Regions from separate parts of the Citrobacter portucalensis genome, predicted to be linked through region 4. Evidence: predicted binding sites of a transcription regulator. Region 4 holds the regulator's gene; each other region holds the start of a gene.

Region 1 (5,271 bases), 1.2 Mb from region 4:
GTTGACAGCAGACGGCCTTATCTAGCAGTTAAAACGTTTCATCCATTTAGGCCTGTGACCGGAGGTGCATCACAGGCCTTACGCCATCACTCTTTATTCAAGAATTTCACTGCTTTGTCGGGGAAGTCGGTGAACAGCCCGTCAACGCCCGCCTTGTTATAAAGAATGTCATACAGCTGGTTTACGTCAGTGGTGTAATCCGGCAGTTGATCGGCGCGAACGGTATAAGGATGCACCACCATCTTATTCTGATGTGCGTCCTGTACCATGCCAGTTAACGAGATATTGCCCTTCTTCGACTTCTCATCAATCAGCATGTGGTAGTCCGGCCCAATGCCGTCCGCATACTGCGCAACCTGCTTCATGGCACCCGGCTTAAACATCCAGTCGTAGTTGTAATTAACCCAACTACCGTCCGGCTTTTTCTCCTGAGTTTCATTCCAGTCGGTGTACGCAATCAACTGTACCAGATTGAGATCCATCCCCATCTTCGGTTCCAGTTCATTTTTAATGCGCTTCAACTCTGCAACATCAAAACATTGCAGATAGACCTTGTCGTTCTTGTCGGTATACCCGTACTTTTTCAGTACTTCCAGCGTCTTAGCCGCAATGTCCTTCCCTTCCTGGTGATGGAACCACGGCGCTTTCATTTCCGGGTAAATACCGATGTTTTTACCGGTGGAATGATTTAATCCCTGAACAAACTCAATCTCTTCTTCGAACGTGTGCACGCGGAAATCAGATTTACCCATCGGGAAGCGCCCTGGGTAGGTCTGGACCTTTTTGCCATTTTCGATATCGAAGCCTTCGGTAAATTTCAGTGATTTAATTTCATCCAGCGTAAAGTCGATAGCGTAGTAACGCCCGTCTTTACGCGCCCGATCCGGGAAACGCTCGGCAACATCGGTGACGCGGTCAAGATAATGGTCATGCAGGACGACCAGATGGTCATCCTTGGTCATCACCAAATCCTGCTCCAGATAATCCGCACCCTGGGCATAGGCCATCGCTTTCGCTGGCAGCGTATGCTCCGGTAGATAACCGCTCGCACCACGGTGCGCAATCACGATTTTATCTGCGGCAACCGCCGCGCTGCTGACCACCATACCTGTGAGCATCAGCGCCACGCTGAGACTTTTCAATGTAGTTTTCATCTATTAGCCCCCGTTACGTTTCAGTTGCATCTCTTCGTGATGGCGTTTTTCGCCAATCATGACGACCACCAGCAGGATAACCGCCAGCACGCTACCGCCAATCATCACCATAAAGCCGCCGTCCCAACCGAAGAAGTCAACGGTGTAGCCAACAATGGCGCTCGCAGCCACAGAACCGCCGAGATAACCGAACAGACCGGTAAAGCCAGCTGCCGTTCCCGCCGCTTTTTTCGGTGCCAGTTCCAGCGCGTGCAGACCAATCAACATTACCGGGCCGTAGATCAAGAAGCCGATGATGATCATACAAGCCATATCCACGTTCGGGTTGCCTGCCGGGTTCATCCAGTAAACGATGGTCGCAATAGTTACCAGCGTCATAAAGAACACGCCGGTCGCACCACGGTTACCACGGAAGACTTTATCCGACATCCAGCCGCACAGCAGCGTGCCCGGAATACCCGCATACTCATACAGGAAGTAGGCCCAGGATGATTTATCGAGTGCGAAATGCTTCACTTCTTTCAGGTAGGTCGGTGACCAGTCCAGGATGCCGTAGCGCAGCAGATAAACAAACACGTTGGCGATAGCGATGTACCACAACAGTTTGTTTGGCAGTACATACTGCATGAAGATCTGCTTCGCAGTCAGCTCTTCTTCCGCTTTCTCGTTGTAATCGTCCGGATAGTCGTTCTTATACTCTTCGATAGGCGGCAGGCCGCAGGACTGCGGCGTATCACGCATCATAGCAAAGGCGAACAGCGCAACCACAATCGCACCGAAAGCAGGCATATACAGCGCCGCTTTCCAGTCATTGAACCAGGCCATACCGAGCAGGAACAGCAGAGGAGGCAGACCGCCGCCCACGTTGTGCGCACAGTTCCAGACGGAAACAATACCGCCACGTTCTTTCTGCGACCACCAGTGCACCATGGTACGACCACACGGCGGCCACCCCATCCCCTGGAACCATCCGCAGAGGAACAGCAGCACAAACATTATCGCAATGCTCGATGTCGCCCACGGCACAAAGCCCATAAACAACATCACTGCGGCAGCCAGAATCAAACCTGCTGGCAGGAAAACGCGCGGATTCGAGCGATCCGAAACGGACCCCATGATGAATTTCGAAAATCCGTAAGCGATGGAGATACCGGACAACGCAAAACCCAGATCGCCGCGAGAGAAACCCTGCTCAACCAGATATGGCATCGCAAGGGCAAAGTTCTTACGTACCAGATAGTACGCGGCATAACCAAAGAAAATCCCCAGAAAAATCTGCCAACGTAATCGACGATATGTCGGGTCGATCTCCGCTGCAGGTAAACGCGCCGTGTGTGACGCTGGTTTAAAAATGCTCAACATAGTGTAGCCTCCGTGGCCGTCTTTCATTCGAAGTAAACACTGCAGTTCGTCATTACTACCCTACCGCTCCCAGTGTGGCCGCGATGTTAAGGAAAGATACATAACAAAAATGTGAAACGCAGCACATATTGTTACAGATTTATGACAAATGTTCATAAAGGCGCACGAAATCACGTTTCATTTTCGAATAATGAGCGATTATGCGCGAAATCAAACAATCCATGTTTTTTATGTGGCTAAATGATAAAAAACGAACTGTGAGGAAAAACAATGAAAACTCGCGACTCGCAAACAAGTGACGTGATTATCATTGGTGGAGGAGCAACAGGTGCAGGGATCGCACGTGACTGTGCGCTGCGCGGGTTGCGCGTCATCTTAGTGGAACGCCACGATATCGCCACAGGTGCGACCGGACGCAACCACGGCCTGCTGCACAGCGGTGCACGCTACGCCGTCACCGACGCTGAATCTGCCCGTGAGTGCATCAGCGAAAACCAAATTCTGAAACGTATCGCCCGTCATTGCGTTGAGCCAACGGACGGTCTGTTTATTACTCTGCCGGAGGATGAGCTGTCCTTCCAGGCCACCTTTATTCGCGCATGTGAAGAGGCAGGGATTCGCGCAGAAGCGATTGACCCTCAGCAGGCACGTATTATCGAACCTTCTGTGAATCCACAGCTGATTGGTGCAGTAAAAGTACCAGACGGCACGGTCGATCCTTTCCGCTTAACAGCAGCTAACATGCTGGATGCGCGTGAGCATGGCGCGGTTATCTTAACGGCGCATGAAGTGACGGGGCTGCTCCGCGAAGGCGCAACGGTTTGCGGCGTTAACGTGCGCAATCATCTGACAGGCGAAATGCAGTCCCTGCATGCACCGGTTGTCGTCAACGCCGCTGGGATCTGGGGTCAACGCATTGCGGAATATGCCGATCTGAGCATCCGTATGTTCCCGGCCAAAGGTTCGTTGCTGATTATGGATCATCGCATTAACCAGCATGTCATTAACCGCTGCCGTAAGCCTTCTGACGCCGATATTCTGGTGCCTGGCGATACCATTTCACTGATCGGTACCACCTCACAGCACATTGATTACGACGATATCGACAGCAACCGCGTCACCGCAGAAGAGGTCGATATTCTGCTGCGTGAAGGCGAGAAGCTGGCGCCGATTATGGCGAAAACGCGCATTTTACGCGCCTACTCCGGCGTACGCCCGCTGGTGGCCAGCGACGACGACCCAAGCGGTCGTAACGTCAGCCGTGGGATTGTACTGTTCGATCACGCTGAACGTGACGGACTGGAAGGGTTTATCACCATTACCGGCGGCAAACTGATGACCTACCGCCTGATGGCGGAATGGGCCACCGATGCCGTTTGCCGTAAGCTGGGCAATACCCAGCCTTGCACAACGGCAGACACCGCGCTGCCTGGCTCACAGGAATCTACCGAGCATACGCTTAAACGCGTGATCTCATTGCCCGCGCCACTACGCGGCTCGGCGGTCTACCGTCACGGCGATCGCACCCCTGCGTGGCTTAGCGAAGGCCGTCAGCACCGCAGCCTGGTCTGCGAATGCGAAGCAGTCACCGCAGGCGAAGTGCAATACGCCGTCGAGAATTTAACCGTCAACAGCCTGCTCGATTTGCGTCGCCGTACCCGTGTTGGAATGGGGACCTGCCAGGGCGAATTGTGTGCCTGCCGCGCCGCAGGTTTGCTGCAACGTTTTAATGTCACTACCGCAGCGCAGTCCATTACCCAGCTTTCCGATTTCCTCAACGAACGCTGGAAAGGCGTGCAGCCTATCGCCTGGGGAGATGCGCTGCGCGAAAGCGAATTCACGCGCTGGGTTTATCAAGGGTTGTGTGGTCTGGAAAAGGAGCACCAGGATGAAATTTGATACCGTCATTATCGGCGGCGGCCTCGCCGGACTGCTATGTGGCCTGCAACTGCAAAAAAGCGGACTGCGCTGCACGATTGTTACCCGCGGCCAAAGCGCCCTGCATTTTTCTTCCGGCTCACTGGATTTGCTCAGCAGCTTACCCGATGGTCAACCGGTGACGGATATAGAAGCGGGTTTGAATGCACTGCGCACTCAGGCACCCGCACATCCGTATAGCACCATCGGAACGCAGAACGTTCTGGAACTGGCCCAGCAGGCGCAAAATTTACTGGAAGAATGCGGAACACATTTGCAGGGCAAAGTGCATCAGGCGCATCAACGTGTTACCCCGCTGGGCACCCTGCGCTCAACCTGGTTAAGTTCCCCGGAAGTGCCGGTCTGGCCGCTGTCCGCACAGCGTATCTGCGTTGTAGGGATTAGCGGGTTACTGGATTTTCAGGCGCATCTCGCCGCAGCGTCATTACGTCAACGCAATCTCAGCGTCGAGACAGCAGAAATCGAGCTACCGGAGCTGGATGTCCTGCGTGATAACCCAACCGAGTTTCGCGCCGTTAATATTGCGCGCCTGCTGGATAACGAAGATAAATGGTCGCAGCTCTATGACGCATTGCTGCCAATGGCAAAAACCTGCGACATGATAATCATGCCGGCATGCTTTGGTCTGGCAGATGAGCGGCTCTGGCAGTGGCTTAACGAGCGCCTCCCCTGCTCTCTGACACTGTTACCGACCCTACCACCTTCGGTACTGGGCATGCGTTTGCACAACAAATTACAGCGCCAGTTTGTGCGCCAGGGCGGTGTGTGGATGCCGGGTGATGAAGTGAAAAAAATCACCTGTCAGGATGGCGTGGTC
Region 2 (5,271 bases), 1.3 Mb from region 4:
TATCCGGCTTTTCCGCCATCGCCTGCTGGAACATCTTGCGGCCCAGCGCCACCGACGAAATAGTTTTTGGCGCCAGGTGGTACGCTTCCAGTCCCTGCGCCGCCAGCGCTTTCTCGGTGCCGCGAAAACGGCTAAGGTCTCGGGGGTCATCCATCGAGCCAAAGAAAGCAATGCTGCGTTTACCGCTGTCGATAAAAGCCTGCGTCATTTCAAACGCGGCTTTTTCGTTATCAAACCCAACCTGTATATCAAGATACTGGCCGCTAATATCCATCAGTTCCGCCACCGGTACGCCGCTGGCGCGCACGTACTGGATCATTCGCTCTGTATGCAGCTTTCCCGTGAGGATCAGGCCGTCGATATTGTAAGAGAGCAGGTTCAGCACCTCGCGTTCTTCACGCTCGGCATCATATTCGTAGTTGGCGATCAGCGTCTGGTACTGGCAGGCCGAGGTGACGGATTCAATCCCTGCCAGCACGTCGGCAAAGATCTGATTACGAAACGAGGGGATCAGCACACCAATGGTTTTGCTGCGTGCGTTGAGCAGAATTTCCGGGGCGCGGTTGGGGATGTAGTTGTTCTCTTCCATCACTTTCGAAATCAATTCGCGGCTGCGTTGCGACACCTGATTCGGGTCACGCAGATAACGGCTGACCGTCATCTTATTCAGCCCGGCCAGATTAGCGATATCCTGTAATGTCATCCGATTGTTTTTCATGAGGTTCTCTACGACCAACAGCCCATTATGCTCGCAGAGAACCTTATCACAGCCGGTTAGCGACTGCACTCCTCGCTCAACCTTAACGCGTAGCCATCTCAGCCGACGGCGACGTGGTTTCATTTTGCGCACGAACGCAGTACATCAGCACCACCGACGCCAGCAGAGCAATCGCCATGAAGGTGTAGGAGACGCCCGGCCCGCCGGTCACGCCGTTGAGGTAACCCACCAGCCACGCGCCGAGGAATGCCCCTAACGCGCCAAAACTGTTGATCATCCCCATCGACACACCGGAGACGTTGCGCGGCAGCAGTTCGGGGATCAGCGCAAAGAACGGCCCGTAAGGTGCATACATACAGGCGGCGGCCACAACCAGCAGCGCGTAGGAGAGCCAGAAGGACTGGTTGCCCAACAGCCACGAGGCAAAGAACGCGATGGCGGCAATCAACAGCAGCGGCCAGATAAACAGCTTACGATTTTGGAACTTATCGGACAGCCAGGAGACGGTCAGCATCAGGCAGATCGCCGCCAGATACGGCACCGCTGCCAGCCAGCCCACCGCCACAATGTCCATCTGAGCTGCATTTTTGAGGATTGACGGCATCCACATCATGAAGCCATACACCCCGATGCTCCACAGCGCATGCACCGCACAAAGCATAATGACGCTGCGTGAACGCATCGCTTCACCGTAGTTACGCATCGGTTTGATGTCGCGCTGCTCGCGATCCATCGCCTGCTGTAATGCCTGTTTCTCCTGCTCGCTCAACCAGCCCGCATCCGCCGGTTTGTCGCGTACCAGAATCACCCAGCAGAACGCCCAGATCACCGCCGGGATACCTTCGATAATAAACATTTCGCGCCAGCCCCAGGCTTCAATCAGGTAGCCGGAGACTATCGACATCCACAGTACTGTGACCGGGTTGCCGAGAATTAAAAAGGTGTTGGCGCGCGAGCGTTCAGTTTTGGTAAACCAGTTGCTGATATAAATCAGCATCGCGGGCATCACCGCTGCTTCGACGATGCCGAGAATAAAGCGGATCGCCATCAGCGTTGGGATATTGCTGACAAAGCCGGTCGCCGCGGCACAAAGCCCCCAAAGGATCAGGCTGTAAAAAATCATTTTGCGCACGCTACGCTTAACGGCGTACATCGCGCCCGGCACCTGGAAAAAGAAATAGCCCAGGAAGAATAACGCGCCAATTAACGATGCTGTTCCCTGAGTAATTCCTAAGTCATGTTCAATACCGGCGGCAGCGGCAAAGCCGTAATTGGCGCGGTCGAGATAAGCTAAGCTGTAGGTAATAAAAATAATCGGCATTAAATACCACCAGCGACGCGCTGGCAGTTTTGCGAGCATATTCATACTCACTCCTTGGATTATTGTTTTCGCTCAGGCCGCGCGTTGCGGCCCATTATTGATCAGACCGCGGCGAGCATGCCGCCGTCCACAAACAAAAGATGCCCATTCACAAAGTCAGAGGCGGGCGCGGCAAGATAAACCGCCGCGCCGATAAGCTCTTCCGGGTTACCCCAGCGAGCGGCGGGCGTGCGCTGGAACAGCCAGGCGGAGAATGCTTCATCGTTGACCAGCGCGGTGGTCATGTCGGTAGCGAAATAGCCGGGAGCAATGCCGTTGACCTGAATATTGTATTCCGCCAGTTCCACGCACATGCCACGGGTTAACATTTTGACCGCGCCTTTTGACGCCGCGTATGGAGTAATGGTTTTACGACCTAATTCGCTTTGCATTGAGCAGATATTAATAATCTTCCCGCGGCGGCGTTGCACCATGTAGCGGGAAACCTGCTGCGACACCAGAAAGACCGATTTCTGGTTTACATCAATCACTTTGTCCCATTCAGCCTCCGGGAATTCGGTGAAGGGAAAACGACGCTGAATTCCGGCGTTGTTAATTAAAATATCAATGGCCCCAACTTCCTTTTCAATTTGCGCGATGGCGCGCGCCACCTCTTCCCCGTTGGTGACATCAAAACCATAGCCAACGGCGCGATAGCCTTCGGCAACCAGTTTGTCCGCCGCCGCCTGAGCGCGCTGCTGGGTAATATCGTTAATCACAATCTCAGCACCGTGCGCCGCCAGACCGTTGGCCAACAGGTTACCAATGCCCTGAGCGGAACCGGTAATCAGCGCGCGTTTGCCGGTCAGGTCGAATAGGTTTTTCATAAAAAACTCCTTTTTTAATAACTGTTACGCGTAACTGTATACGCGTAACAGTAGAAAAAAGAAGATCAAGGAAGAGGAAAATGATCGTTATGTGATCAACATTACATTTACGTGCAAGATGAAAAAAAGAGGGATAGACCTGATAAGCGTAACGCGATCAGGCCGTAAAGACAGGTTGCCGGATGGCGGCGTAAACGCCTTATCCGGCCTACAAAAACGACAAAAGCGAATACGAAATGTCGTCCGGTCGAGCACTGCAACGCCGGGACTGCACCGGACTAAACATCCTTCACCCGCCCGGTCATCCACAGCGTCACCACCGAAATCACCGCAATCACCCAATAGACGGCATAGTGACCGTAGCTTTGCGCAACAGCCCCCTGAATCACCCCTGCCAGAATGACTCCCGTTGAAATACTGTTGGTAAATAATGTGGTCGCTGATCCCGCACGTCCGGGCATCAGATCCTGAAACCACAGCATGCCTATTCCGGCGATAATACCGATAAATACCGCGTTAAACAGTTGCAGCACCAGCAGCGCCGTACGGCTGTGAAAGAAGATCAAACCAAGATAAAACAGCACGCCTGCCGCGACGGCCGCGATCATCATTCGCCGTTTGCCAAAGCGTTTCACGTAATAGCCCGCCAGAATCATCGCCGGAATTTCCAGCCCAGCCGCCGTCCCCATCAGGATCCCGGCCAGCTTGTCTGGCAAGCCCAGCTCAAGGCTTATCCACAGCGGCATATCGATGATGTACATGGTGTTGCAGGTCCACATCAGCGTGGAGGCAATAAACAACATGCGCACATTTTTGTCCTGCCAACCGCCGGTCTGTTCCAGCGGCACGTCTACAGGCTGCTCCACCCGGGCGACTGACGGCAATATCAGCGCAATCAGCACCAGGCTAATGGCAAAAATCCCTGCAGCAATGGAAAACATCGCCGTAAAGCCGTAATTCAGCGCCAGCATGAATGCCAGCGGCGGTCCAATCACCCAGGCCAGCGAAAGCTGCGCACGCATCACCGAGCTAAACATCACCACTTCACGCGCGGAGTTATCAGCATATTCCCGCGCCAGCGCAAACAGTTGCGGCATGGCAGTATTCGCCAGCGAGGCCAGCAGCACACCGCAGGTGATCAGCGTAAGATAGTGGCGATTAAAGGCAAACAGCAACGCGTTGCCAATTGCCATCAGGCAGCAGAACATGATCAACTTACGCCGATCGCCCTGGCTGTCAGATCGTTTCGCGAGGCCAAGGCTGACGACGATCCCGACAATCGCATTGACGGTGTAAAACAGCCCGACCCAAAATGGCTGCGCCCCGACCTCACGGCTCAGGAACAGACTCAGCGTGGGTGCCTGCAATGCCCCCGCCACGCCCATCATAAAAGCGACCAGCATAAATGCCGCGTAAACGCCGTTGAGGCGCCGTCCCATGGTCATAATCCAGAGCATTGTTATCCCTATTGGCTGGGCTGATACGAAAAAAGCCAGCAGAAAAAATCTGCTGGCGGGTGATTTTACACCAATACTCAGTCACACATGATGTCTGCAATTCCCAATTCAGGAGTCAGATGTCATCTCCCACTGCATCAGCTCTTCGAGCATCTTTAAGCGCTGCGGTGCGCTCAGGCAAGCCAACCAGGACGATTTTTCTGTCGCGGTAAAGTACTTCAACCAGAACTGACGCATAGATGACCCCTTCGTTGTCTCATCGCTTCATCGGAATCTATTATTGGCTTAATATAGGGATTATAAAATTGCTGAGTTTTCCGCAGGAGTTCCCCTTTTATGTCTTCTGGTCGTTTGCAACAACAGTTCATCCGTCTGTGGCAATGCTGTGACGGCAAGACGCAAGACACGACGCTCAACGAGCTGGCGGATCTGCTGAGCTGCTCGCGCCGCCATATGCGTACGCTGCTTAATACCATGCAGGATCGTGGCTGGTTAACGTGGGAAGCTGAAGTTGGACGAGGTAAACGCTCGCGACTGACATTCCTCTATACCGGGCTGGCGCTCCAGCAGCAGCGCGCGGAAGACCTACTGGAACAGGATCGCATCGATCAACTAGTGCAGCTTGTCGGTGACAAAACGGCCGTACGGCAAATGCTGGTCTCCCATCTGGGTCGCAGCTTTCGCCAGGGTCGGCATATCATGCGCGTTCTCTATTATCGCCCCATGCACAACCTGCTCCCCGGCACGGCATTACGCCGCTCCGAAACCCATATCGCCCGCCAAATCTTCAGTGCCTTAATTCGGGTAAATGAGGAAAATGGGGAACTGGAAGCGGACATTGCCCATCACTGGCAGCAAATTTCACCTTTGCATTGGCGATTCTTCCTGCGCCCGGGGATCCATTTCCAT
Region 3 (5,271 bases), 200 kb from region 4:
GAGCGCCAACGCCATGAGAGGTATCCAGCGCGTTCGCCAGGTCTTTGATATGCAGGTCAATACGGAAACCTGGTTTAAAGTTGCGATCCATCACCATCGGCGCTTTCGCATCCAGCACGGTGCTGCCTGCCAGCCCGCCACGGATCGCCTGATACACCAGATCCGGATTCACACCCGCTTTGGTCGCTAGCGTCAGCGCTTCAGACATCGCGGCAATGTTCAGCGCCACAATCACCTGATTCGCCAGCTTGGTGACGTTACCCGCGCCAATTTCACCGGTATGTACCACGGAGCCTGCCATCGCTTTCAGCAGATCGTAGTACTTGTCGAAAATCGCTTTATCGCCGCCGACCATCACCGACAACGTGCCGTCAATCGCTTTTGGCTCGCCGCCGCTGACCGGCGCATCCAACATATCCACGCCTTTCGCTTTCAGCGCGTCGCTAATTTCACGGCTGGCCAACGGTGCAATGGAGCTCATGTCGATAAGCACTGTGCCCGGTTTCGCCCCTTCAATAATGCCGCCTTCACCCAGTGCCACTTCCTTAACATGCGGAGAGTTCGGCAGCATGGTGATGATCACATCACACTGCTCAGCGATATCTTTCGCCGTGGCGGCAGTTTCAGCGCCTGCGGCAATCACTTCCGCAATAGATTCCGGGTTACGGTCAGCAACCACCAGCGAGTAACCTGCCTTGAGGAGGTTTTTACTCATTGGTTTACCCATAATACCGAGGCCAATAAAACCAACTTTCATTGTCATGTCTTTATCTCTCTCTACTGTCGATGGTGGTTATTTCTTAAAAGAATCAGCCAGTTTCTGCGTGGCTGAACGGAACACGCCAAGGTCGCTGCCAACGGCAACAAACGTCGCGCCCCACTCCAGATAACGACGCGCATCCGCCTCTACCGGGGCCAGAATGCCGCTTGGTTTGCCGTGTGCTTTCGCGCGGGCAAAAATGTGCTGGATAGCTTTCTGCACATCAGGATGTGACGCATTGCCGAGGTGACCTAGCGCCGCAGCCAGATCGCTTGGTCCAACGAAGACACCGTCAACGCCTTCTGTCGCCGCGATTGCGTCAACGTTATCAACGCCCTGCTGACTTTCGATCTGCACGATGATGGTGATGTTCTTATTCGACTGCGCAAAGTAGTCCGGTACGGTGCCAAACATATTGGCGCGATGGGATACGGACACGCCGCGAATACCTTCCGGCGGATAGCGGGTCGACGCCACAGCGTTAACCGCTTCTTCTTCCGTCTCAACGAACGGGATCAGGAAGTTGTAAAACCCGATATCCAGCAGGCGCTTGATAATCACCGGTTCGTTGGTTGGTACACGCACTACCGCCGCGCTGTCGCTGCCTTTCAGCGCCATCAATTGCGGAATAAACGTCGAGATATCATTCGGCGCATGTTCGCCATCCAGTACCAGCCAGTCAAACCCTGCCAGACCTAAAACTTCGGTACTGATTGGGCTGGCCAATGCAGACCAGCAGCCAATCTGAATTTGTTGCGCCGCGAGGGCCGCTTTAAACTTATTCGGGAAAATCGTGTTATTCATCGCCTATACCTTTGTTTATTTCTGCAATTCCATACGTTTAATGTCACCGACAATAAACAGGTAGCAAACCATTGCCATCAGCGCCGAGCACCCTACAAACATCAGCGCAGCATTAAATGAGTGCAGCTCGCTCACCAGATACCCAATCACCAGCGGGGTGACGATGGAAGCCACGTTGCCAAATACGTTAAATACCCCACCGCACAGACCGACAATCTCTTTCGGCGCGGTATCGGAAATCACCGGCCAACCCAGCGCGCCGAAACCTTTACCGAAGAACGCCAGCGCCATCAGCGCCACCACAAGAGCGGTATTATCGGTGTAGTTACACAGAATAATGGTCGATGCGAGCAACATGCCGAGCACTATCGGCAGCTTACGCGCCAGGGTAATGCTGAAACCACGTTTAATCAGATAATCAGAGAACACGCCGCCGAGCACGCCACCGAAAAACCCGCACAGTGCCGGAATCGAAGCCACCAGGCCCACTTTCAGAATCGACATACCTTTTTCCTGAACCAGGTAAATCGGGAACCAGGTGAGAAAAAACCAGGTAATTGTGTTGATAAAATACTGGCCAAAGAACACACCAAGCATCATACGGTTCGTGAGCAACTGCTTGATATAATGCAGTTTAGGACCACCTGACTTCACATCGCCCGGCTTTTTATGGTCCATATCCACGACCGCGCCGTTTTCAGAGATAAACTTCAACTCTTCTTGCGACATGCGCGGGTGATCGGTTGGGTTATGAATAAACTTTACCCACAGTCCGGTAAGCACAAAACCAATCACGCCCATCACGGTAAAGACGTGCTCCCAGCCCCAGGCGAAGGTCAGCCAGCCGAGCAGCGGGGAAAACAGCGCCAGGGAGAAATACTGTGCGGAGTTAAAAATCGCGGATGCCGTGCCACGCTCCTTCGTTGGGAACCAGGCCGCCACGATACGGGCATTAGCCGGGAAGGATGGCGCTTCCGAGAAGCCCAGCATAAAGCGCATGATGAACATTGAAATCCCCGCCCAGGCCAGCGGGAACATGTCCACAAAGCCCTGCAGGAAGGTAAACAGTGACCAGAAGAACAAACTGTAGGTGTAGACTTTCTTCGAGCCGAATTTATCCAGCAGCCAGCCGCCGGGGATTTGCATCAACAGGTAAGCCCAGCCGAAGGCGGAGAAAATGTAACCCATTGAGATGGCGCTGAGATGTAACTCTTTCGCCACTTCAGTTCCGGCAATAGACAGCGTCGCACGGTCCGCATAGTTAACGGCTGTAACAATAAATATTATCAGCAATATTAAATAACGGGTGTGCGTACCTTTCTTTTTCTCGACAACTGTATCCAATATCATTCTATTTACCTCGGGCACATAAAAGGTTTTTATTATTATTTTGTGGGTATTTCTCGTGATAAATTACCGATAATAAAAATAGATAATAATTTATCAGGCGTTATGAAACCGTGATTTAGTATAATCATCAGCACAACGTTAATCATTGTGCAAACGCTCATTAAATTAGCGTTGTTCAATTAATGTTTTGGGCATATGCACACATGCTTGGGCGCTAATGCACACATTTACGTATTGCTACCCCTGGTGACCCGGCCTTGCTGAGTTTAAGTGATCATCGTCACATTCTTCACGTCAAACTCCTGACATTCTTATTTCACGATACCGAATCTTTATTACTTAAAATTAGATTCAAAATATAAATATCCACACTATTATCACCACCTTGTTGGAGAATACTGGACAATGGCCGACATCGAAATCAGACAAGAATCGCCAACGGCGTTTTATATTAAAGTTCACGAAACAGATAATGTGGCGATAATTGTCAATGACAATGGTCTGAAAGCCGGAACGCGTTTTCCGGACGGACTGGAACTCATTGAACATATTCCCCAGGGTCATAAAGTGGCGCTATTGGATATTCCTGTTCATGGCGAAATCGTGCGTTATGGCGAAGTGATAGGCTATGCCGTTCGCGATATCCCACGCGGCAGCTGGATTGATGAATCAATGGTTGAGCTGCCCAAAGCCCCGCCGCTGGAGACGCTGCCGCTGGCAACTAAAGTGCCAGAGCCGCTGCCACCGCTAGAGGGCTATACCTTCGAAGGTTACCGCAATGCTGACGGTAGCGTAGGTACCAAAAATCTACTCGGTATCTCCACCAGCGTGCACTGCGTAGCGGGCGTAGTGGACTATGTGGTGAAAATCATTGAGCGCGATCTGCTGCCTAAATACCCGAACGTTGACGGTGTGGTGGGGCTCAATCACCTGTACGGCTGCGGCGTGGCGATCAATGCTCCAGCCGCCATCGTGCCGATTCGCACCATTCACAATATTGCGCTTAACCCGAATTTTGGCGGTGAAGTGATGGTCATCGGCCTCGGTTGCGAAAAACTGCAGCCGGAGCGGCTGCTGGAAGGCACGCACGATGTGAAAAGTATTCCGGTCGACAGCGCCAGTATCGTCAGCCTCCAGGATGAAAAGCACGTCGGCTTTCAATCGATGGTCACCGATATTCTGCAGGTGGCCGAACATCATCTGGCAAAGCTCAATCAGCGCCAGCGTGAAACTTGCCCGGCTTCAGAACTGGTGGTCGGCATGCAGTGCGGCGGTAGCGATGCGTTTTCCGGCGTGACGGCCAACCCGGCGGTGGGTTATGCCTCCGACCTGTTAGTACGCTGCGGCGCGACCGTAATGTTCTCTGAAGTAACCGAAGTGCGCGATGCCATCCACCTTCTGACCCCACGTGCGATTAACGAAGAAGTAGGTAAACGCCTGCTCGAAGAGATGGCCTGGTACGATAACTACCTTGATATGGGCAAAACGGATCGCAGTGCCAACCCTTCTCCGGGCAACAAGAAAGGCGGTCTGGCAAACGTGGTGGAAAAGGCGCTGGGTTCGATTGCCAAGTCTGGCAAGAGCGCGATTGTCGAAGTATTGTCGCCGGGCCAGCGTCCAACCAAACGTGGCCTGATTTACGCTGCAACCCCCGCCAGTGATTTTGTTTGCGGTACACAGCAGGTCGCTTCCGGGATCACCGTGCAGGTGTTCACCACCGGTCGCGGTACGCCGTATGGTCTGATGGCCGTGCCGGTGATTAAAATGGCGACACGCACCGAGCTGGCCAACCGTTGGTTTGACCTGATGGACATTAACGCGGGCACCATCGCCACCGGAGAAGAAACCATTGAAGATGTGGGTCTGAAACTGTTCGAATTTATTCTCGACGTCGCCAGCGGGCGTAAGAAAACCTTCTCGGATCAGTGGGGACTGCATAACCAGCTGGCGGTGTTTAACCCGGCGCCAGTGACCTGATTATCGAAACGAAAGCCAACGAAAAAACGGGGATTTATCCCCGTTTTTTATGTCTATGTAACAACAAATAAAGTGATAACGTTCGCATTTTAAGAGGTTTTTTTAAACATCTGTTTTTTTCGATTCAAACCCACAAAATAAACCTAACAACATGAAATTAAACGAAATAACATCACCATTGTTTTATGTTATATTTTCGTTTTGATAAAAGAGAAACCTACCGAAAGACGACCTTGTTTTAATGCGATAATCCCCTATTTTTTACCGCTTTGACTTTCTCCGATGTAAAACAGATTATTCATAGGCTCCTGTAATTTACCTCATAAGCATTCTGACCTGAATAAAGAGGGAAGTTATGTATACCCTGAATAAAAATAATG
Region 4 (5,271 bases):
ACCCTGCATCAGCAGGCGCTGTGCGTATTACTGGTCGAGCGGGCAAACCAGCCGCAAAAAGGGCGTTGGGGATTACCCGGCGGCTTTATTGATATCGAAAACGATGATTCAACCCGCGCCACCGCGCTGCGCAAACTCACCGAAAAAACAGGCGTTTCGCCTTCGTGGCTGGAACAACTGGATACCTTTTCCGGCCCTGATCGTGACCCGCGCGGCTGGAGCCTGACGGTCACCTGGTTTGCACTAATCGCCTGGGTAGACTGCGCGCCCCATATCGCCAGCGTCAGCAATGCCCGTTGGGTGCCGGTTGATGAACTGAAAAACTATTCACTCGCGTTTGATCACGAGAAAATCATTACCGCGGCGCTACACCGCTTACGGCAAAAAACGATGTACTCGCTCCTGCCCGTATACTGCTTGCCGGAAACATTTACCCATGGGCAACTGCTCGAAGCCACTGAGGTGATCCTCGGCCAGTCGATCCAGCGTAAAAGTCTGATTCGTCGCTTTGAAGCGTCAGGAATGTTTGAAGATACCGGAGAAAGCGTGGCGACAGGGACGCGTAAAGCCCGCCTGTGGCGACGTAAACCCAACGTCGATTTTCATCTTTTCTCGCGTAACCTGCTGACTGACTAGCGACAAAATCACATATTGGCTAACCCGCACGCGCTGTGCGCGGTATAGTTATTCTTTCCGATTATTAATTGCTCCGGTGTTATGGTTGAAATCACGTCCACAGAAATGACCCCACCTACCGACGATTCGCGAGAATTCCGCCCGATGCGCGGTATCAGTAACCGCCATCTGCAGACGATGCTGCCGCGTTTAATTCGCCGCAAGGTGAAGTTCGACGCCCATTGGCAGCGTCTGGAATTACCCGACGGTGATTTCGTCGATCTGGCGTGGAGTGAAGATCCGCAACAGGCGAAACACAAACCGCGCCTGGTGGTTTTTCACGGTCTGGAAGGCAGTCTGAACAGCCCCTACGCACATGGCCTGATTGAAGCAGCACAAAAGCGCGGCTGGCTGGGCGTGGTTATGCATTTTCGCGGTTGCAGCGGCGAACCCAATCGTCTGAACCGCATTTATCACTCCGGTGAAACAGAAGATGGCACCTGGTTTTTACACTGGCTGGAGCGTGAGTTCGGTCGCGTACCGACCGCGGCGGTAGGTTATTCACTCGGTGGAAACATGCTGGCTTGCCTGCTGGCAAAAGAAGGCAACGATATTCCGATAGATGCGGCGGTTATCGTTTCTGCACCTTTCGTGCTCGAAGCCTGTAGCTACCATATGGACAAGGGCTTCTCCCGGGTCTACCAGCGCTACCTGCTCAATCTGTTGAAAGCCAATGCCTCACGGAAGCTTGAAGCTTATCCAGGTTCGTTGCCGGTGAGTCTGGCCCAGTTGAAATCTTTACGCCGCATTCGCGATTTTGACGATCTAATCACCGCCAAAATCCACGGTTTCGCCGATGCTATAGACTATTACCGCCAGTGCAGCGCCATGCCGTTGCTCAATCGGATAGCCAAACCAACGCTGATTATCCATGCGAAAGACGATCCGTTTATGGATCATCATGTGATCCCGAAACCGGAAAATCTGCCCTCACAGGTGGAGTACCAGCTTACTGAACACGGCGGCCACGTCGGATTTATAGGTGGCACGGTGCGCCGTCCTGTGATGTGGCTGGAATCAAGAATCCCGGACTGGCTGACAACGTATCTGGAGGCATCATCATGATTATCCCCTGGCAAGATATCTCCCCGGACGCGCTGGACAATTTGATTGAAAGCTTTGTCTTGCGCGAAGGCACCGATTATGGTGAACATGAACGCTCGCTCGAACAAAAAGTCGCCGACGTCAAACGCCAACTACAATCAGGTGAAGCCGTGCTGGTGTGGTCTGAACTGCATGAAACGGTCAACATTATGCCGAGGAAGCAGATTCACGAGTAATCCGTAGCCGCCGGCCGACTTTACTATAATTACAACCATTTCATGGAGTTGTTATGTCTGCCAAACATCCGGTGATTGCGGTAACAGGATCCAGCGGCGCGGGGACCACCACCACCAGCCTCGCGTTTCGTAAAATTTTCGCGCAGTTAAATCTGCGCGCCGCCGAGGTGGAAGGTGACAGTTTTCATCGCTATACCCGTCCGGAAATGGACATGGCGATTCGCAAAGCGCGCGATGCCGGGCGGCATATCAGCTATTTTGGCCCCGAAGCTAATGACTTCGGCTTGCTGGAACAAACCTTCATCGAATACGGTCAGACGGGCAAAGGCCAGTCGCGAAAATATCTGCACACTTACGATGAGGCCGTACCGTGGAACCAGGTTCCGGGGACATTCACGCCCTGGCAGCCGCTGCCTGAACCGACGGATGTACTGTTCTACGAAGGGCTGCACGGCGGTGTTGTCACCCCGCAGCAAAACGTGGCCCGGCATGTCGATCTGCTGGTTGGCGTGGTACCTATCGTAAACCTGGAATGGATCCAGAAGCTGACCCGCGATACCAGCGAGCGTGGACATTCGCGTGAAGCGGTGATGGACTCGGTGGTGCGTTCAATGGACGATTACATCAATTACATCACGCCGCAGTTTTCCCGGACGCATATTAACTTCCAGCGCGTACCGACCGTCGATACCTCCAACCCCTTTGCCGCTAAGAGCATTCCATCACTGGATGAAAGCTTTGTCGTGATTCATTTTCGTAACCTGGAAGGGATCGACTTCCCGTGGTTACTGGCCATGTTGCAGGGATCATTCATTTCCCATATCAATACGTTAGTCGTACCTGGCGGCAAGATGGGTCTGGCGATGGAATTGATTATGCTGCCGCTGGTACAGCGACTGATGGAAGGTAAGAAGATAGAGTGATGTGGTCTTTTGCCGGATGGCGGCTGATGCCTTATCCGGCCTACGTGTTTATATCCTGTAGGCCTGATAAGTGAAACGCCATCAGGCATGACATCACGCAGCAGCAACCACTTCATAGGAATGGGTAATATTCACTGCCTTTTCCAGCATCAACGCCACGGAGCAGTATTTTTCCGCTGAAAGATCGACGGCGCGGGAGACTGACGCATCTTTCAGATCGTTACCCGTTACGATGAAATGCAGGTTGATGTGGGTAAACAGGCGCGGCGCTTCATCACGACGCTCTGAAGTCAGTTTCACTTCGCAGTTGGTCACATCCTGACGACCCTTTTGCAGGATCGATACCACATCAATTGCGCTACAACCGCCGGCAGCCATTAATACCATTTCCATCGGGCTCGGCGCTTTATCACCGGAGTTACCGTCCATCAAAATTTGGTGGCCAGAGGCGGACTCACCGAGGAAGGTTAACCCCTCAACCCACTTTACACGCGCTTGCATATTTCGTAACTCCAATGTTTCAATTTTCCTGACAGATTACGCGCACATAACAATTCTCGCAACGGAAGGCGACCTGCGTCATGCTGAAGCGAGACACCAGGAGACACACGGCGAAAGCTATGCTAAAACAGACGGGATGCTACAGTAATACATTGACGTACTGCATGTATGCAGAGGACATCACATTACAGGCTGCAGTATATTTTTGACAGCCCCTTTCCCAGGTAGCGGGAAGCATATTTTTGCAAACCCAGAGGCAGCGTCGTTTTCTGGCTCTGGAGACAGCTTATAACAGAGGATAACCGCGCATGGTGCTTGGCAAACCGCAAACAGACCCGACTCTCGAATGGTTCTTGTCTCATTGCCATATTCATAAGTACCCATCGAAGAGCACGCTGATTCACCAGGGTGAAAAAGCGGAAACGTTGTATTACATCGTTAAAGGCTCCGTGGCAGTGCTGATCAAAGATGAAGAAGGGAAAGAAATGATCCTTTCTTATCTGAATCAGGGCGATTTTATTGGTGAATTAGGCCTCTTCGAAGAAGGTCAGGAACGTAGCGCCTGGGTACGTGCCAAAACCGCATGTGAAGTCGCTGAAATTTCCTACAAAAAATTTCGCCAATTAATCCAGGTCAACCCGGATATTCTGATGCGCCTGTCTTCTCAGATGGCTCGTCGTCTGCAGGTCACGTCTGAAAAAGTGGGCAACCTTGCCTTCCTCGACGTAACCGGTCGTATCGCGCAGACTCTGCTGAATCTGGCGAAACAGCCTGATGCGATGACCCACCCGGACGGCATGCAGATTAAAATCACCCGTCAGGAAATCGGCCAGATCGTTGGCTGCTCCCGTGAGACCGTCGGTCGTATTCTGAAGATGCTGGAAGATCAGAACCTGATCTCCGCACACGGTAAGACCATCGTCGTCTACGGCACGCGTTAACCCCATCGAAGTGGCGCGTTACCCAGTAATGCGCCACTTTTGTTTACTCCGATGTGGCGAAGACTGATATACCACCCAGAGATCAACTACGCACTACGACAAACGCTGGTGCTATGTTTACCTGTGGCTGTTGGTCTGATCATCGGTCAGCTTCATTTGGGGCTTCTCTTTTCCCTCGTCCCTGCCTGCTGCAACATTGCCGGTCTTGATACCCCGCACAAGCGCTTTTTCAAACGCTTAGTCATTGGTGCATCGCTGTTTGCCGGGTGCAGCTTGATCATGCAGCTACTGCTTGCGCAAACTATACCGCTACCATTGATCCTCACCGGCCTGACGCTCATTCTTGGCGTAACCGCCGAGCTAAGCCCCTTGCATGCGCGATTACTGCCAGCCTCGCTTATCGCGGCGATTTTCACGCTCAGCCTGGCCGGGAATATGCCCGTCTGGGAGCCGCTGCTGATCTACGCGCTGGGCACGTTATGGTATGGCCTGTTCAACTGGTTCTGGTTCTGGATGTGGCGCGAGCAACCGCTCCGCGAATCGCTCAGCTTGCTGTACCGTGAATTAGCCGATTACTGTGAAGCCAAGTACAGCATGCTGACCCAGCATGCCGACCCAGAAAAAGCGCTGCCTCCCCTGCTGGTTCGCCAACAAAAGGCGGTGGATCTGATTACCCAGTGCTATCAGCAAATGCATATGCTGTCGGCACATCACAACAACGAATACAAACGCCTGCTGCGTGCCTTTCAGGAGGCGCTGGATTTACAGGAGCATATTTCCGTTAGCCTCCACCAGCCAGAAGAAGTGCAAAAACTGGTTGAGCGTAGCCACGCGGAGCAGGTAATTCGCTGGAACGCGCGAACCGTCGCCGAACGCCTTCGGGTACTGGCCGATGATATTTTGTATCACCGCTTGCCGACCCGTTTCTCGATGGAAAAGCAGATTGGCACG

The links. The regulator CRP, encoded in region 4, controls carbon source genes, mostly activating them, when cyclic AMP is high. The targets are predictions, from matches to a motif close to ATGTGANNNNNNTCACAT.
Region 1: the regulator CRP is predicted to act here: its motif matches at 2,626-2,643, upstream of glpT (glycerol-3-phosphate transporter).
Region 2: the regulator CRP is predicted to act here: its motif matches at 2,995-3,012, upstream of idnO (gluconate 5-dehydrogenase).
Region 3: the regulator CRP is predicted to act here: its motif matches at 3,183-3,200, upstream of garD (galactarate dehydratase).

Annotation. Positions count from the first base shown of each region.
Region 1 is NZ_CP092466.1:1,651,143-1,656,413, reverse strand. It holds gene LY264_RS07875 (LysR family transcriptional regulator) at 1-25, shown strand, start outside; gene glpQ (glycerophosphodiester phosphodiesterase) at 87-1,154, opposite strand; gene glpT (glycerol-3-phosphate transporter) at 1,158-2,516, opposite strand; gene glpA (anaerobic glycerol-3-phosphate dehydrogenase subunit A) at 2,787-4,415, shown strand; gene glpB (glycerol-3-phosphate dehydrogenase subunit GlpB) at 4,405-5,271, shown strand, end outside.
Region 2 is NZ_CP092466.1:4,218,251-4,223,521, forward strand. It holds gene idnR (DNA-binding transcriptional regulator IdnR) at 1-718, opposite strand, end outside; gene LY264_RS20495 (MFS transporter) at 801-2,084, opposite strand; gene idnO (gluconate 5-dehydrogenase) at 2,141-2,905, opposite strand; gene LY264_RS20505 (sugar efflux transporter) at 3,184-4,362, opposite strand; gene sgrT (glucose uptake inhibitor SgrT) at 4,471-4,599, opposite strand; gene sgrR (HTH-type transcriptional regulator SgrR) at 4,699-5,271, shown strand, end outside.
Region 3 is NZ_CP092466.1:600,944-606,214, reverse strand. It holds gene garR (2-hydroxy-3-oxopropionate reductase) at 1-763, opposite strand, end outside; gene garL (2-dehydro-3-deoxyglucarate aldolase) at 794-1,564, opposite strand; gene garP (galactarate/glucarate/glycerate transporter GarP) at 1,580-2,914, opposite strand; gene garD (galactarate dehydratase) at 3,320-4,891, shown strand; gene LY264_RS02940 (ABC transporter substrate-binding protein) at 5,247-5,271, shown strand, end outside.
Region 4 is NZ_CP092466.1:402,586-407,856, reverse strand. It holds gene LY264_RS01885 (NUDIX domain-containing protein) at 1-636, shown strand, start outside; partial or broken gene LY264_RS01880 (hydrolase) at 672-1,740, shown strand; gene LY264_RS01875 (YheU family protein) at 1,737-1,955, shown strand; gene LY264_RS01870 (phosphoribulokinase) at 2,009-2,878, shown strand; gene LY264_RS01865 (OsmC family protein) at 2,972-3,379, opposite strand; gene crp (cAMP-activated global transcriptional regulator CRP) at 3,688-4,320, shown strand; gene LY264_RS01855 (YccS/YhfK family putative transporter) at 4,372-5,271, shown strand, end outside.